Regions from separate parts of the Nonomuraea sp. NPDC059007 genome, predicted to be linked through region 2. Evidence: predicted binding sites of a transcription regulator. Region 2 holds the regulator's gene; the other holds the start of a gene.

Region 1 (7,712 bases), on a different contig from region 2:
CTCGGTCCGCACCGTCCGCGCCCGCTTCGCCGACGCGATGGCCGAACTGGGGGCACAGTCCCGCTTCCACGCCGGCGTCGAAGCCTCCCGCCGCGGCTGGCTCGGCTAACCCCACCTTTCCGGTACGGCCCCGCCCCTCACCCCCGGTATCACCCGCGCCACCGTCCCGGACCCCGGCCGGCACACCTCAGCGCACCCACGCGGCGAAGCAGCGGCCCCGGGCACCCGCGCGGTGAGCTCAGAGGCACCGGCAAGCGGCCGAGCACAACCCACCCGAGCGCAGCCCACTCCGGCCGACCAACCCGAGGCGGCCACCTCGAAGCGCCGTCCGACAAGCAGCCCGGGCACAGCCCGATCCGAGCAGCCGACCCGAGCCGGCCGGCCCAAGGCGGCGGGCCCCGAACCCGGAGGGCCGAACCAGCGGACCTCAGCGTGGTCGGGAAGGTGGACCCGGGGCCTGGCCAGGGCTTTGGCAGGGAGTTTGCCGGTATTTCGGGAGCTGTGGTCCCGGGGTGAATGCGGCACAAGGGGTCGGTGCGGTGCTTATTAGTGCCCAGGCTGCGTTAGGTCACTATGGTGGAAAGGTGCTGGAAGACGTCCCCCGCGACCCGTTCGCGGACGATCCGAACGATCCTTCCTCGGCCATGGGCGAATTCGACGACCCGGAGCCGCTGACGGCGGCCGAGCGCGACGAGGCCATCACCGACCTCGCCGACGTGGAAGTCTTTCGCTCGCTGCTGGAGCCTCAGGGCGTCCTCGGACTGGTCCTCGACTGCCCGGAATGCGGCGAACAGCACTTCTTCGACTGGGAACTGCTCCGCGGCAACCTCCGCCAGATGATCGACAAGGGCCGCCCGCAGGTACACGAGCCCGCCTTCCACCCCGACCCCGCCGACTACGTGACCTGGGAGTACGCGAGGGGCTACGTCGACGGCGTCATGGACACCGAAGAGCGCCGCTGATCGTCGAGGTCTTGCCGCAACGCCGCCAGCAGCCGTAGCGCCGGATCCGTCGCGTCAGGCTGATACCCGAGCGCCAGAGCATCCAGAAACGCGTCCGTCTGCTCCTCAGCCGTCAACCCTTGAAGCTCCCACTCCCCGCCCACCGCCCTGCCAGGCTGCCGTTCCCCGGCCGCCGACTCCACGGAATCCGCCAGAGCACAAGACACCCGCTCCCCGACCGCCGCGGATGCCCCCTTGTCGGCCACCGCCCCACAGGGCTCGGCCCCCGGCAAGACGGACTCCTCCGGCCCAGAAGACCTGCCGGCCGCAGCGGAATCCGCAGCCGCCGAACCCCCACGTACCGACAAGCCTTCGGGCACAGGACCATCCGAGAGCTTGGGAGAAGGTCCGTCAGCCGTCACACGGGCCGAGCCGCCGGATGACGGATCGGCCGGGACGTGGGGCGACGGGCCGGTTGAGCTCGGGGGCGTCCGGTCGCCGTACGCGACCGCGCCCTCCACGTGTTCCTCCGGCGTCAAGCCGACTCCAGCTCGGCCATCTGCCGCAACCTGGCCAGCGCCCGATGCTGGGCGACGCGGACCGCTCCTGGTGACATGCCGAGTACATTACCGGTCTCTTCGGCCGACAGTCCTGACACCACCCGCAGCAGCAGGAGTTCGCGCTGGTTGGCGGGCAGCCGGGCCAGCAGCCTGCGCGCGTGCTCGACCTCGATGTAGCGGACCACGGTCTCTTCCGGTCCCGGGCCCTCGTCGGGCCCGTCAGGAAGATCCTGCGTGGGTACGGCGGAGCGCACCGAACTCCGCAACGCGTCGGCCACCTTGTGCGAGGCGATGCCGAAGACGAAGGAGGCGAAGGGCCGGCCCATGTCCCGGTAGCGCGGCAGTGCGGACAGCACCGCGATGCAGACCTCCTGGGCCACGTCATCTGCAATGTGATATTGCCCGGAAACCCGGCCCAGCCGGGCGCGGCAATAGCGCACCACCATCGGCCGCAACTCGCCGAGCAGGGATTCGATCGCAGAACGATCGCCCGCAACGGCGAGGCTCGTCAGTTCTCTTAGGTCGGAGTCATCCGTCCGTGCCGGAAGTCTCGACGCGAGCCTTACCCCAATTTTGGCGTCGGCGACGCTTCCCTCGCTCACGTTAGGCATGATGCCCGCCCTGGTCCGGCCTGTCGTCATGGCGAACGGCTACGGATTGGTCACATTGAAGAGACGATAACTACCCGTAATCGGACGACCACACTAAGCCTTTCTATGGAGTCGGAATATTTCACCAGATTCCCCGAAATGCGCGAAAATTGTCACGGGCGCGAGACGCTTTACTCCATAGGTTGGTTTACCGCAATAACCCAACTTTCCACATCTGGACATCCACCGGCCGCCGCCCCTACGCATGAGATCGCCCACCGGGCCTCATGCGCTACATACGCCTCATGCCCATAAAAACTCGCACAAAGGCATAAACCACCCAGGCGGGCACGATGCGCGCGTAACGGCGCCCGGCCCCGCATCACCGGAGGAGCGTCACCCTGGACGGAGCCCGGCCCTGTGCGGCGGGTGGGGGTAGGACGGCTGGGCCGTAACGGAAGGACCGCAGAACGCACCCCAGCCCCGCCAGGGGCGTCCCCAGCACAGACGCCCACCCCGAGAACCCGCCCCTCAGCCCGAACGACCGCTCCCACCGCCGACGCACCCCCTCAAAGCGGACCGCAAGAAAACGGACCCAAGCCCTGAAAGACAGCACGCACAGAGGACCGCACGCACGGGAAACGGAACGCACGAAGACAGCCCGCACACACGGGAAACGGCCCCCACGGACGCGAAACGGCCCGCACCGGCGAGCGGTGCGGGCCGTGGCGACCTCAGCGGGCCTTGGCGGCCTCGGGAGGTGACGATCCAGGAGAAACGATCAGTGGCCGTGGCCGTGACCGTGCCCGCCGGCGGCGGCGGGGGCCTCCTCCTCGGGCTTCTCGACCACCAGGGCCTCCGTCGTGAGCAGCATGCCGGCGATGGACGCCGCATTCTGCACCGCCGAGCGGGTGACCTTGACGGGGTCGATGACGCCCTGGTCGATCAGGTTGCCGTACTCGCCGGTCGCGGCGTTGAGGCCGTGGCCGGCGGCCAGCTCCGCCACCTTGTGGGTGACGACGTAGCCCTCGAGGCCGGCGTTCTCGGCGATCCAGCGGGTCGGCTCGACCAGCGCGCGGCGGACGACGCCCACGCCAGTGGCCTCGTCGCCGGTGAGGCCGAGGTCGTCCAGCTCCTTGCCGACGTGGATCAGCGCGGTGCCGCCGCCGGAGACGATGCCCTCCTCGATCGCGGCGCGCGTCGCGGAGATCGCGTCCTCGAGACGGTGCTTCTTCTCCTTGAGCTCGACCTCGGTGGCGGCGCCGACACGCAGCACGCACACACCGCCGGCCAGCTTGGCCAGGCGCTCCTGCAGCTTCTCGCGGTCCCAGTCTGAGTCGGACTGCTCGATGGCGAGCTTGATCTCCTTGACCCGGTCCTCGATCGCCTGCGCGTCGCCGGCGCCGTCCACGATGGTGGTGGCGTCCTTGGTGACGACGATGCGGCGGGCCGTGCCGAGCACCTCGAGACCGACGTGCTCCAGCTTGAGCCCGACCTCCTCGGCGACGACCTGGCCGCCGGTGAGGATGGCCATGTCCTGGAGCATCGCCTTGCGACGGTCACCGAAGCCCGGGGCCTTGACGGCCACGGAGGTGAACGTGCCGCGGATCTTGTTGGTGACCAGGACGGCCAGGGCCTCGCCCTCGACGTCCTCGGCGACCACGAACAGCGGCTTCTTGGTCTGCGCGACCTGCTCCAGCAGCGGCAGGAAGTCCGCGATGGAGGCGATCTTGCTCTGGGTGAGCAGCACGTAGGCGTCCTCCAGGACGGCCTCCATGCGCTCGGGGTCGGTCACCATGTACTGCGACAGGTAGCCCTTGTCGAACTGCATGCCCTCGGTGAACTCGAGCTCCATGCCCATGGCGTTGGACTCTTCGACCGTGAGGACGCCGTCCTTGCCCACCTTGTCGAACGCCTCGGCGATGAGATCGCCGATCTTGGCGTCCTGGGCGGAGATCGTCGCGACGTTGGCGATCTCCTTCTTGTCGCCGACCTCGCGGGCGCTGGCGATCAGCTTGTCGCTGATGGCCTTGGCGGCCTTGTCGATCCCGCGCTTCAGCGACAGCGGCGAGGCGCCGGCGGCGACGTTGCGCAGACCTTCGCGGACCATGGCCTGGGCCAGGACGGTCGCGGTGGTGGTGCCGTCACCCGCGATGTCGTTGGTCTTGGTGGCCACTTCCTTGGCGAGCTGGGCGCCGAGGTTCTCGTAGCGGTCTTCCAGCTCGACCTCGCGAGCGATGGTCACGCCGTCGTTCGTGATCGTCGGAGCACCGAACTTCTTGTCGATGACGACGTTACGGCCACGCGGGCCGAGGGTTACCTTCACGGCGTCCGCGAGGGCGTTGACGCCGCGCTCAAGAGCGCGCCGCGCGTCCTCGTCGAACTCCAGGATCTTCGCCATTTGGTTGAAAGTCCTCTCCTAGCGTCGAAAGCCCCGGTCGCCTCTGCTGAGAGCTGCGTCCGGGGCCCGACACATACCGGCTTACTTCTCGATGATCGCGAGAACGTCGCGGGCGGAGAGCACGAGGTACTCCTCGCCGCCGTACTTGACCTCAGTGCCGCCGTACTTGCTGTAGAGGACGATGTCGCCCTCGGAGACGTCAAGCGGAATCCGCTTGTCGCCGTCCTCGTCCCAGTTGCCCGGGCCCACCGCGAGGACCTTGCCCTCTTGCGGCTTCTCCTTGGCGGTGTCTGGGATGACCAGGCCGGAAGCGGTGGTCTGCTCGGCCTCAAGCGGCTGGACCACAATGCGGTCGCCGAGCGGCTTAACGGGAACCTTAGTGGCGGTCGTCACGATCGGACCTCCCCTTCAGATTTGAATGATCTAGAAGAGGCGACCAGCGGGGCCTGCCGTCGCGGGTGGTAGACCTGCCTCGTCGCACGTTGGCACTCTCAAGGGGAGAGTGCCAACACGAAACATATGCAAGAGGGGCTTGACAGTCAACACGAACCGGCTCAGCGCGCGTAAGAGCCTTCCCGCAGCTCGGAGACGATACCCGGCCTGCTGGGGGCCCATCCGAGCGCCGCACGGGTTCGCGCAGAGCTGACACGCTGGCTGAGCGCGAGCGCTTCGGCGAACGGCAGGCCCACGACCCCCGCCGCCTCCGCCACCGGCCATGACAGCACGTCCACGCCCTCGCCGACCCCCACCGACCACGCCGCGGCGGAGGCCACCCGCGCCAGCGGCACGTGCTCCTCGGCGATCCCGTGGTAGACCGCGCCGGGCCGCCCCTTCTCCACCGCCGTCGCGATCAGCTCGGCCAGGTCGTCCACGTGCACGAACGACGATCCTTCCCCGCCCTCGCCCACGTGCACCCCGCTCCCGCGCTCGGCCGCCCAGCCGCGCAACATCGCCGGGATCCCGCCGCCGCGCCCGTGCACCAGCCCCGGCCGTACCACCACGCCGCCCGCGCCGAGCACCAGATCCTCCACCTTCGGCCGGTACCCCACGATCGGGATCGGGTCGGCCGCGCTCTCCTCGTGCCCGTCCTCGGTCGCGCCGAGGACCCACACGCCGCTCACGTACACCACCGGCCTGCCCGCGCCGAGCAGCGCCCCGATCACCTGAAGGTCGGTCCCCTCGTCGCCGGTGAGCTGCGCCGCGTGCACGACCGCGTCGACGTCCGGCGTCACGGCCGCGGTGATCGACGCCGCGTCGGACAGGTCCCCATACCTCTCCTCCGGTACGGCGGGCAGCCGCCTGCCCCCGTCGGCGGCCGGCCGTACCAGGGCCACGACCTCGTGACCGCGCCCGGCGAGCTCCTCGACGAGCGCGCCCCCGACGTACCCCGTCGCGCCCAGCACCAGAACCTTCATCGCTCTTCCACCCCAAACACTTCGACATCGAAACTTTCGACGTGGTGGACAGTAGCCCGGACCCTCGAACATTTCAACCTCGAAATTTTTGATAGTGTGCGCACCATGCGAGACGCAGTGGACGCGATCACGAAGCAGTGGGCCGCCACCCGCCCCGACGTGGACGTGAGCCCGATGGGCGTGGTGGGCCGCCTGTCCCGTGCCTCGCGCCTGCTGGAGCGGGGCATCAAGGAGTTCTTCGCCGAGCACGGGCTGGAGCCGTGGGAGTTCGACATGCTCGCCACATTGCTGCGCGGCAACCCGGAGCACACCATGTGCATGAAGGACCTGGCCGCCTCCGCCCTGGTCAGCCCCGGCGCCCTGACCAACCGCATGGACCGCCTGGTGGAGCGCGGCCTGGTACGGCGCTGGCCGCTGGAGAGCAACCGCCGCATGGTCCTGGTGGCGCTGACCGAGGAGGGCGAACGCCTGGCCGGCGACCTCCTGGCCCTCCACGTCGCCAACGAGGCGAGGCTCCTGTCCGCCCTCACCCCCGCCGACCAGAAGACCCTGGCCGAAACCCTCCGCAAACTCCTGGTCTCCCTGGGCGACACGGAGCTCTGAATGCGGGAACATCTCCCTTACAGGGAAGTGCAGCAGAATGTGGTTCGATGACCACGAACGGCGACGACACCGACGTTACAGTGAGTGATGTGACCGCCACGATGGACCGTACGAGAGACGTACTCGCGAACTGGCCCTACCCGCCGGACGGCGGCTGGACGTCCGACGATCTCGACCTGCTGCCGCAGGATGGGCCCAACGGCGAGCTGGACCTCTTCAAGCGCGTCGAACTCATTGACGGAGCCCTCATCCTCATGTCCCCCCAACGCAACTTCCACGAGTATGTGATCTCCAACCTTCGAGGCATGCTCAAAGCGCAGGCTCCCGCACATCTGCGGCCGAGCACACAGATGACCATCCGCATCGACAGGTGGCAGCGCCCAGACCCTGATGTGCTCGTCGTCGACGCCGACGCCTCAAGAGACATGGCCCGCACCGCCTTCCACGCCAAGCAAGTACACCTCGTCGTCGAGGTCGTCTCGCCCGAGTCCGAGCATCGCGACATCCACGTCAAGCCGAAGATCTACGCCAGCGCCGGGATCCGGCACTTCTGGATCATCGAGGAAGAGCGCGGCCAGCCGGTCGTGCACGTCTACGAACTCGACGAAGCGACGAGCTTCTACTCAGGCATCGGCATCTTCCGCGACAAGCTTGAGCTCCAGTTCCCCTTCCCCATCAGCATCACCATCGCCGACCTGCTGGACTGACCGCGTGCACTAACGTCGGATGACGTGGACCTCGACGCCTTTCTCGATCTGCTGACGCCCCGCGGCCGCAAAGCTCTGGACGAGGCGGTCGAGCTGAGCGGGAGCGATCCGGTCAAGGCGGCCACGCGGCTCAGGAAGACCTACGACAGCGCGCTCACCTCGGCCGCCCTCACCCAGGCCGGGCTCAGGGCGCGGGCGGTGGCGAAGTTCGGGGACGACGCCCGGCTCATGTACTTCACGCCGCACGGGCTGGAGCAGTCCACCCGGGCCGAGGTAGCGGCGCATCGGGCGCGGCGGCTGACTTCGATGACCCACGGGCCCGCGCGGGTGGTGGACGCCTGCTGCGGGATCGGCGGGGACGCGCTGGAGCTCGCGCGGGCCGGACATCACGTGGACGCCGTCGAGCTCGATCCGCTCACCGCCGCCGTCGCGCGGGCCAACGCGGAGGCGCTGGGGGTCGCGGAGCGGGTACGCGTGCGGGTGGGGGACGCGGCG
Region 2 (7,712 bases):
CTCACGCAGGCTGATCCTGGCTCCGTAGTCGTAGACCACGTACTTGTCCGGGTCCTCGGGCAGCCGCATCGCCATGAAGATCCGCCGCAGCAGCCGGGCGGGCGCGCCGACGACGTCGCGGGCCAGCGCGAGCGGGGCGCGGCTGAGCGCCGCCAGCACGAGCGCCGCGCCGGCCTCCCTGGGCAGCTCGTCCACCACCCGGTAGGCGGCGCGCACGGGCGGCAGCGCGGTCACGATGAACTCGGTGTAGAGCATCCGGCCCTCGACGGCCAGATGGATGAAGATCGACACGGTGGTGTCGCGGTCCTCGGCGGGCAGCACCTCGTCGCCGTCGACGTCGGTGACGGCCTCGCCGCTGGTGCCGACCACGATCCACCGGTAGTGGCGGGCGCCCGACTGCGGGTTGCGGATCACCGCCTGGAGCTCCCGGTCGCTGAGCTGGTAGCGGGGCCGGGTGCCGTGCAGCAGCGGATGCTCGCCGTGGAGCTGGTTGAGGCGGCCCTGCGCGATCACGTGGTCGAGGATGTCCAGGTGGACGGGCATGGCGGGCTCGGCGGCCGTGCGCATCTGGCTGAGCCGCTCGCCCACGAACTCGTGCAGGTCCACCGCGTCCACCATGGCCGGCGCCCGGCCCGCGTCGCCGGTGCGCCGGTCGAGCTCGGCCGCGATCGTCCAGGCCCGCACGAGCTCGCCCGCGCCGACGAAAGGGTTCTCGCCGGAGTAGAGCGTCAGGTTGCCGTGCTGCGCGAGCTTGACCTCCGTCATCCGCGGGCCCGCCTCCGCTCCGGTACGGCCCGCGCCCGGCCGCAGCCGCTCCGACAGGATCCGGTAGACGCGCACCCGGTAGGCCAGCACGGTGGCGATGGCGGCCACGAGCATCAGGGGCGCCATCCAGCCGGAGCCGCTGTCCTCCTCGAACTCCGAGCCGCTCGCGCCGAGATACCTGGTCAGCAGCAGCGCGGGCACGACCACCAGGGCGAAGAAGCCGATCACCAGACCGGCCACGAGGACGGGACTCAGCCGCCTGCGCTGCCCCAGGCTGCCGAACCCGCCGGAGGCGAAGGCCGCCAGCGCGCCCAGGACCGTGAGCCACGGCATCGTGGCCTGAAAGTTGAACAGCAGGGCGAGCAGCAGCATCACCGTGACCGCGGCCTCCCTGACGGTCAGCAGCGACCGCGAGTAGAGGCAGTGCCGCAGCACCGGGCCCAGGTCGAACCCGCCGACCGACGGCGCCACCGCGTGGTGGCGGCGCGCGATCAGCGCGTACAGCGCCCGGTCGCGGAAGCCGGGATCCAGGTAGGCGGCCGCTGCCAGGTATCTGGTGGTGTTGCGCAGGCGCTCGTGCACCATGACCTCCCCGTGAGTGACCCGTCCATCGTCACCCGGGGAGCTGGGATCATTCCGGAGAGTGATCGAACCGTGATTCTCCGTATTACTTGATCATGCGGATGCTGATCGGGTAGCGGTAGTTCTCGCCCTTGTTGGTGGCGATGGCCGCCTGGATGTGGAAGATCAGCGAGACGATCCAGACCACCGGCAGCAGCAGGAAGCCGATGATGACGATCGTCAGGATGAAGGAGACGATGTAGCCGATGAACATGGTGATCTGGAAGTTCAGCGCCTCGGCCGCCTGGTCGCGGACGTAGGGGGACTCGTCCTTCTTCATCAGGTAGATGATGAGCGGGCCGATCCAGGAGACCAGCAGGCCCAGCAGGTGGGACAGCATGGCCATCGTGGTGTCGTCGGTGCCGGGGCGCGGGCCGTACATGCCGGGGGTGTGGGGCTGGGGGGCCGCGGGGTAGCCGTAGCCGTAGCCGGGCGGGGGCTGCTGCGGGTGGCCGTAGCCCTGGGGGCCCGACGGCTGCTGCCCGTAGGGGTAGTCGGCGGAGGGCGGCTGCTGGGTGTACCCGCCTGACGGCTGCTGGCCGTAGCCTCCCGGGTACGCGCCCGGCTGGCCGTACCCGCTCGGCGGCTGTTGACCGTATCCGCTTGGGGGCTGCTGGCCGTACCCGCTCGGGGGCTGTTGACCGTAGCCTCCCGAGGGCGGCTGGCCGTGGCCGGGAATGTCGGAGCGCTCCACGCGGCGGGTGGAGTCGTCGTCAGGCTGGGGGTGGTCCTGGCTCATGATGCCTCCGTGACGAAGTCGATCAGCTCCTCGACCCGGCCGAGAAGCTCGGGCTCGAGGTCGGAAAAGGTCGAGACGGAGCCCAGGATGCGCCGCCACGCCGCGGCGGGCTCCATGCGCCAGCCCAGGGCGGCGATCACGCCCTCCTTCCACGGCACCCCGCGCGGCACGTCCGGCCAGCCGGGGATCCGCAGGACGGACGGCTTCACCGCCTGCCAGATGTCGATGTACGGGTGCCCGACGATCAGCACGTCGGGCGAGCTGACCTGGGCGGCGATCCGGCTCTCCTTGGAACCGGGCACCAGGTGGTCCACCAGGACCCCGAGCCGCCTGCCGGTGGACGGGCCGAACTCCGCGACGATGGCGGGCAGGTCGTCCACGCCCTCCAGGTACTCCACGACCACGCCTTCGACCCGCAGGTCGTGGCCCCAGATCTTCTCCACGAGGGCGGCGTCGTGCACGCCCTCGACGTAGATGCGGCTCTCGCGGGCCACCCGGGCGCGCAGGCCCTCGACGGCGATCGAGCCCGACGCGCTGCGCCTCTTCCCGCCCGCCGCCGTCCCGCCCGCCGGGGTCCCGCCCGCCGCCGGGGCGACCGGCCGCACCAGCGTCACCGGCCTGCCCTCCAGCAGGAACGCCGCCGGCGCGAGCGGGAACAGGCGGCGCTTGCCGAATCGGTCCTCCAGCGTGACGGCCTCCTTGTCGCAGGCCACCACGGCGCCGCAGAAGCCGCTATCGGCGTCCTCCACGACCAGGTCGAGATCCGCCGGGACCTGAGGGATCTTGCCCTTGCCCGGACGCCGCCAGTTCCCCGCGAGCACATCACCGTCGTACACACGGGGACCGTAGCAAATCACCCGCCCATCGCGAGGCGCTTGCGGTGGCCGCTGCGGCGCACCAGCACGACGACCGTCCACACCACCGCGATGAGCACGCCGACCGCGGGCAGGATGAACAGCGCGGCCACGCCGCCCATGATGCCGCCGGCCGCGGCGGTCAGGTCCTTGCCGACGCCGAAACGGGTCTGCGCGTCGGGTTCGATCGTGCAGCTGATCTGGTAGTCACCCGCGGCCGGGGCGTTGACCAGCGCGATCAGCTCCCAGCTCGTGCCGTTGAGCTCGACGGTCTGGTTCACGGGCGTGGTGACGAGCTTGGCGTTGCCGTTGATCTGGCACTCCCAGCTGACCTGGGTGCCGCGCGACAGGTAGAGCGCGGGCCGGTCGGCCGGGTCGATGGTGACCGTGGCGGGCTGGCCGGGCTGGAACGTCTTGCCCGGGGCGGCGCCGCTCACGCCACTGGTCACGCCGCCCGCGAACAGCGCGATGCCGGCGATCACGAACACGACGGCCACGCCCCAGGCCACGGCGATCTGCCACAGGGGCGGGCGCAGCCGCTTGCCGTCCACCGGAGGGGGGAACTGGGGGGCGCCGTACGGGGGCTGGCCGAACTGCTGCTGGCCGAACTGGGGCTGCTGACCGAAGGGTTGCTGGCCGAGGGGCGGCTGGCCGTACTGGGGTTGCTGGCCGTACTGGGGGCCCGACGGCGGCTGGCCGTACTGGGGACCTGAGGGCGGCTGGCCGTACTGCGGGCCTGAGGGCGGCTGGCCCTGCGGGGGGCCCGACGGCGGCTGGCCGTACGGCGGGCCGCCCGCAGGCCCGTACTGGGGGCCGCTCTGCGGCGGGGGGCCGTACGGGGGTCCGCCCTGCGGCGGAGGCTCGTACGGAGGCTGCTGAGGAGGCTGCCATCCTCCACCCTGCCGGAAATCTTCACTCATAGCTGCAAGTGTGGACGTATCGGGTTGCCGTCCGCTAGCACGTGGGTTATCGCACCTTGTGGGTGAGAGCCGTACACTTGGCACTCGGGAACACCGAGTGCCAGACCTGGCGTTTCCCAAGGGAAGAGGTAGGAGGTGCACACGTGCTCGACGACAGGAAACTCGCGGTCCTCCGCGCGATTGTCGAGGACTACGTGTCCACCAACGAACCGGTGGGCTCCAAGGCGCTGGCCGAGCGCCACAACCTCAAGGTCTCCCCGGCCACGGTACGCAACGACATGGCCGCGCTGGAGGAGGAGGGGTACATCACCCAGCCGCACACCAGCGCGGGCCGGGTGCCGACGGACAAGGGCTACCGGCTCTTCGTCGACCGGCTCTCGCAGATCAAGCCGCTGTCCACGGCCGAGCGCAGGGCCATCGAGACCTTCCTGGCCGGCGCGGTCGACCTCGACGACGTGGTGACCCGCACGGTACGGCTGCTGGCGCAGCTGACCAGGCAGGTCGCGGTGGTGCAGTATCCGACGCTGACGCGCTCCAGCGTGCGCCACGTCGAGCTCGTGCCGCTGAGCGAGCGGCGGATCATGCTCGTGCTGATCACCAACACGGGCCGGGTCGAGCAGCGCGTCGTCGAGCTGCCCGAGGTCATCGAGGACCCCCGGATCGCCCACCTGCGCGCCGTGCTCAACGCCTGTCTCGACGGGTGCGGGCTGGCCGAGGTGCCCGACCTGGTGGCCGACCTGCCGGAACGGCTTCCGGTGGAGGACCGGCCGGTTGTCGCGACGATTCTGTCGGTCCTGCTGGAGACGCTCGTCGAACGGCACGACGAGAAGATCGTTTTCGCCGGTGCGGCCAACCTGGCCGGCGCCGACTTCACCATCGGCCTGCGCGACGTCCTCGAAGCGCTGGAAGAGCAGGTCGTGCTCATGCGCCTGCTCGGCGAGACGACAACGGACACCCCGACCGCGCTCACCGTGCGCATCGGAGCGGAAAACCCCTATCTCCACGGTACGTCCATCGTCGCCACCGGATACGGTTCTGGCGACAACCAACTGGCCCGGCTGGGCGTCCTCGGCCCCACGAGGATGGACTACCCGGTGACCATGGGCGCCGTGCGCGCAGTGGCACGCTACGTCAGCCAGATCCTGGCTGCTTCTTAAGAGGTCGATAAGTGGCAAACAGCGACTACTACAGCACCCTCGGGGTGCGCCGTGACGCCAGTCAGGACGAGGTCAAGAAGGCCTATCGCCGGCTGGCCCGTGAGCTGCACCCGGACGTGAACCCCGATCCCGCGACGCAGGAGCGTTTCAAGGAGATCACGCAGGCGTACGAGGTGCTGTCGGACCCGCAGAAGCGCCAGATGTACGACCTTGGCGCCGACCCCTTCGCCGCCGCCGGCGCAGGGGCCGGAGCGGCCGGTTTCGGCGCGGGTTTCCCCTTCAGCGACATCATGGACGCCTTCTTCGGTACGGCGGGCGGCGGGCGCGGCCCCCGCTCGCGGGCCAGGAGGGGCCGCAACGCCACCATCCGCGTCGAGCTGGACCTGCGCGAGACGGCGTTCGGCACCACGCGCGAACTGGTCGTCGACACCGCCGTCGTCTGTGAGGTCTGCCAGGGCGCGGGCGCCGCGCCGGGCACCCACCCCGACACCTGTGACATGTGCGGCGGCCGGGGCGAGGTCTCCCAGGTCACCCGGTCCTTCCTGGGCCAGGTCATGACCTCGCGGCCGTGCCCCCAGTGCCAGGGATTCGGCTCCATCATCCGCAACCCCTGCCAGGAGTGCGCGGGCGACGGCCGGGTGCGCACCCGCCGTACCATCAAGGTCCGCATCCCCGCGGGCGTCGAGGACGGCACCCACATCCAGCTGGCCGGTGAGGGCGAGGTCGGCCCCGGCGGCGGCCCGCCCGGAGACCTCTTCCTGGAGATCGTCGAGCGGCCGCACGAGATCTTCGAGCGGCGCGGCGACGACCTCCACTGCACCGTTCAGATCCCGATGACCGCCGCCGCCCTCGGCACCGTGCTGACGGTGGAGACGCTCGACGGCGCCGAGGAGGTCGACGTCCGCCCCGGCACGCAGTCCGGCCAGGTGATCTCCATGTACGGCCGCGGCGTGCAGCGCCTCAACGACTCCGGCCGCGGCGACCTGCTCATCCACGTCAACGTGGAGACGCCGGGCCGCCTCGACCCGGCCCAGGAGGAACTGCTGCGCGAGCTGTCGAAGCTGCGCGGGGAGGAGCGCCCGCCCGGCAAGTTCGCGCCGGGCCAGCAGGGCTTCTTCTCCCGCCTGCGAGACGCCTTCAACGGCCGCTGACCTCCTTGTACGGCGAGCGGGGGCGGCCATGAGCGTGCCGGTGTTCCTGGCCGGGCGCGAGACGTTCGGCGGCGATGAGGCGGTGCTCGACGGGCCGGAGGGCCGCCACGCGGCGGCCGTCAGGCGGCTGCGGGCGGGTGAGCGGGTCGACCTCACCGACGGCGCCGGCGCGGTGGCCGAGTGCGTCGTGCGCGAGGCGCTCAAGGACCGGCTGCTGCTCGACGTGCTCAAGCGTTACGAGGTCCCGGCTCCGGCGCCGCGCGTGGTCGTCGTCCAGGGGCTGCCCAAGGGCGACAGGGGCGAGCTGGCCGTCGAGATGATGACCGAGGCCGGTGTCGACCGCATCGTGCCCTGGGCGGCCGCGCGCAGCATCACCCAGTGGAAGGGCGACAAGGTCGCCAAGGCGCTCGGCAAGTGGCGCGCCACCGCGCGGGAGGCGGGCAAGCAGGCGCGGCGCTTCCACGGGGCCGAGGTGGCCGATCTGGCCTCCACCGCTCAGGTGGAGGCGTTGCTCGGGCGGGCGGCGCTGGCGCTCGTGCTGCACGAGGAGGCGGCGCGGCCGTTGTCGCGGGTGAGCCTGCCCGCCGACGGGGAGATCGTGCTCGTGGTCGGGCCCGAGGGCGGGATCTCGGAAGGCGAGCTGGCCGGGTTCGTCGCGGCGGGAGCCGTACCGGCGCTGATGGGGTCTACGGTGCTGCGGACCTCGACCGCGGGAGTGGCCGCGGCGGCGGTGCTGATGGCGCGCACCGGGCGCTGGTGAGACCTCAGCTCACCTGGTTGGAGGTCAGCGGCGTCGTCAGGTCGGTGGGCGGCGCGGGCGGCTGGTCGTCCGGCGGGCACTCCTCCGGCGGGCAGCTGCCGGACGGGATGGGCGTGTCGGTGGGGCCGGAGGGCGTGGGACTGGCGGACGCCGTGGGGCAGTCCTCGCGCGCGGCGGTCTCCTCCTCCGGAGTGGACGGGCAGGGCGTCGGCGTCGGGGTGACGCTGCCGCTCGGGGACGGCTTCGCCGTCGACTTGGCCGACTCGGTGGCCTGCCCCGGCGACGTCGGCGTGGGCGTGGGATCGGCGGGCAGGATAGCCGGCTCCGACCTGCTCGGGCTGGGCTTGTCCTGAGGGCGGTTGGTGGAGGAGTTGTCCGGCGGGGCGTCGGTCTCGCGGACGTGCTCGACCTCCGTGGGCGTGATGACCCTGTCCCGCAGTGAGGGGACCACCATGACGACGGTGCCCGCGACCAGTACGGCACTGACCGTGGCGGCGCCGATGCGCCACCACAACACGCTGCGCACGCCCCGCCGCTCGATGCGGCCGCGGATGATCTCCAGACCTTCCGGAGACGGCACGACCGCGTCCGCCTCCGCGCGGAGCACGCGGCGCAGAATGTCGCCGTACTCGTCGGGCGGCTGGGTCATGACATCTTCTCCAGGACGGATCGCAAGGCGGCCATGCCACGGGCGGTGTGGCTCTTGACCGCGCCCTTGCTGATGCCCATGGCATGGGCGATCTCA

What was found. The regulator HrcA, encoded in region 2, represses chaperone genes, less so after heat shock. The targets are predictions, from matches to a motif close to TTGGCACTCTCNNNNNGAGAGTGCCAA.
Region 1: groES (co-chaperone GroES) is a predicted target of HrcA. The motif match lies at 4,975-5,001, and genes of this name have one in related genera.

The regions. Positions count from the first base shown of each region.
Region 1 covers NZ_JBHYJD010000002.1:365,501-373,212, reverse strand. The annotation lists gene ACFWY5_RS04625 (helix-turn-helix domain-containing protein) at 1-109, shown strand, start outside; gene ACFWY5_RS04620 (DUF5319 domain-containing protein) at 585-962, shown strand; gene ACFWY5_RS04615 (sigma-70 family RNA polymerase sigma factor) at 1,477-2,112, opposite strand; gene groL (chaperonin GroEL) at 2,873-4,492, opposite strand; gene groES (co-chaperone GroES) at 4,574-4,888, opposite strand; gene ACFWY5_RS04600 (NAD-dependent epimerase/dehydratase family protein) at 5,047-5,907, opposite strand; gene ACFWY5_RS04595 (MarR family winged helix-turn-helix transcriptional regulator) at 6,013-6,510, shown strand; gene ACFWY5_RS04590 (Uma2 family endonuclease) at 6,558-7,217, shown strand; gene ACFWY5_RS04585 (methyltransferase domain-containing protein) at 7,242-7,712, shown strand, end outside.
Region 2 covers NZ_JBHYJD010000013.1:161,705-169,416, forward strand. The annotation lists gene ACFWY5_RS23115 (hypothetical protein) at 1-1,350, opposite strand, end outside; gene ACFWY5_RS23120 (DUF4870 domain-containing protein) at 1,433-2,125, opposite strand; gene ACFWY5_RS23125 (DUF3097 domain-containing protein) at 2,122-2,961, opposite strand; gene ACFWY5_RS23130 (hypothetical protein) at 2,979-3,899, opposite strand; gene hrcA (heat-inducible transcriptional repressor HrcA) at 4,043-5,056, shown strand; gene dnaJ (molecular chaperone DnaJ) at 5,068-6,207, shown strand; gene ACFWY5_RS23145 (16S rRNA (uracil(1498)-N(3))-methyltransferase) at 6,236-6,967, shown strand; gene ACFWY5_RS23150 (hypothetical protein) at 6,972-7,616, opposite strand; gene ACFWY5_RS23155 (SigE family RNA polymerase sigma factor) at 7,613-7,712, opposite strand, start outside.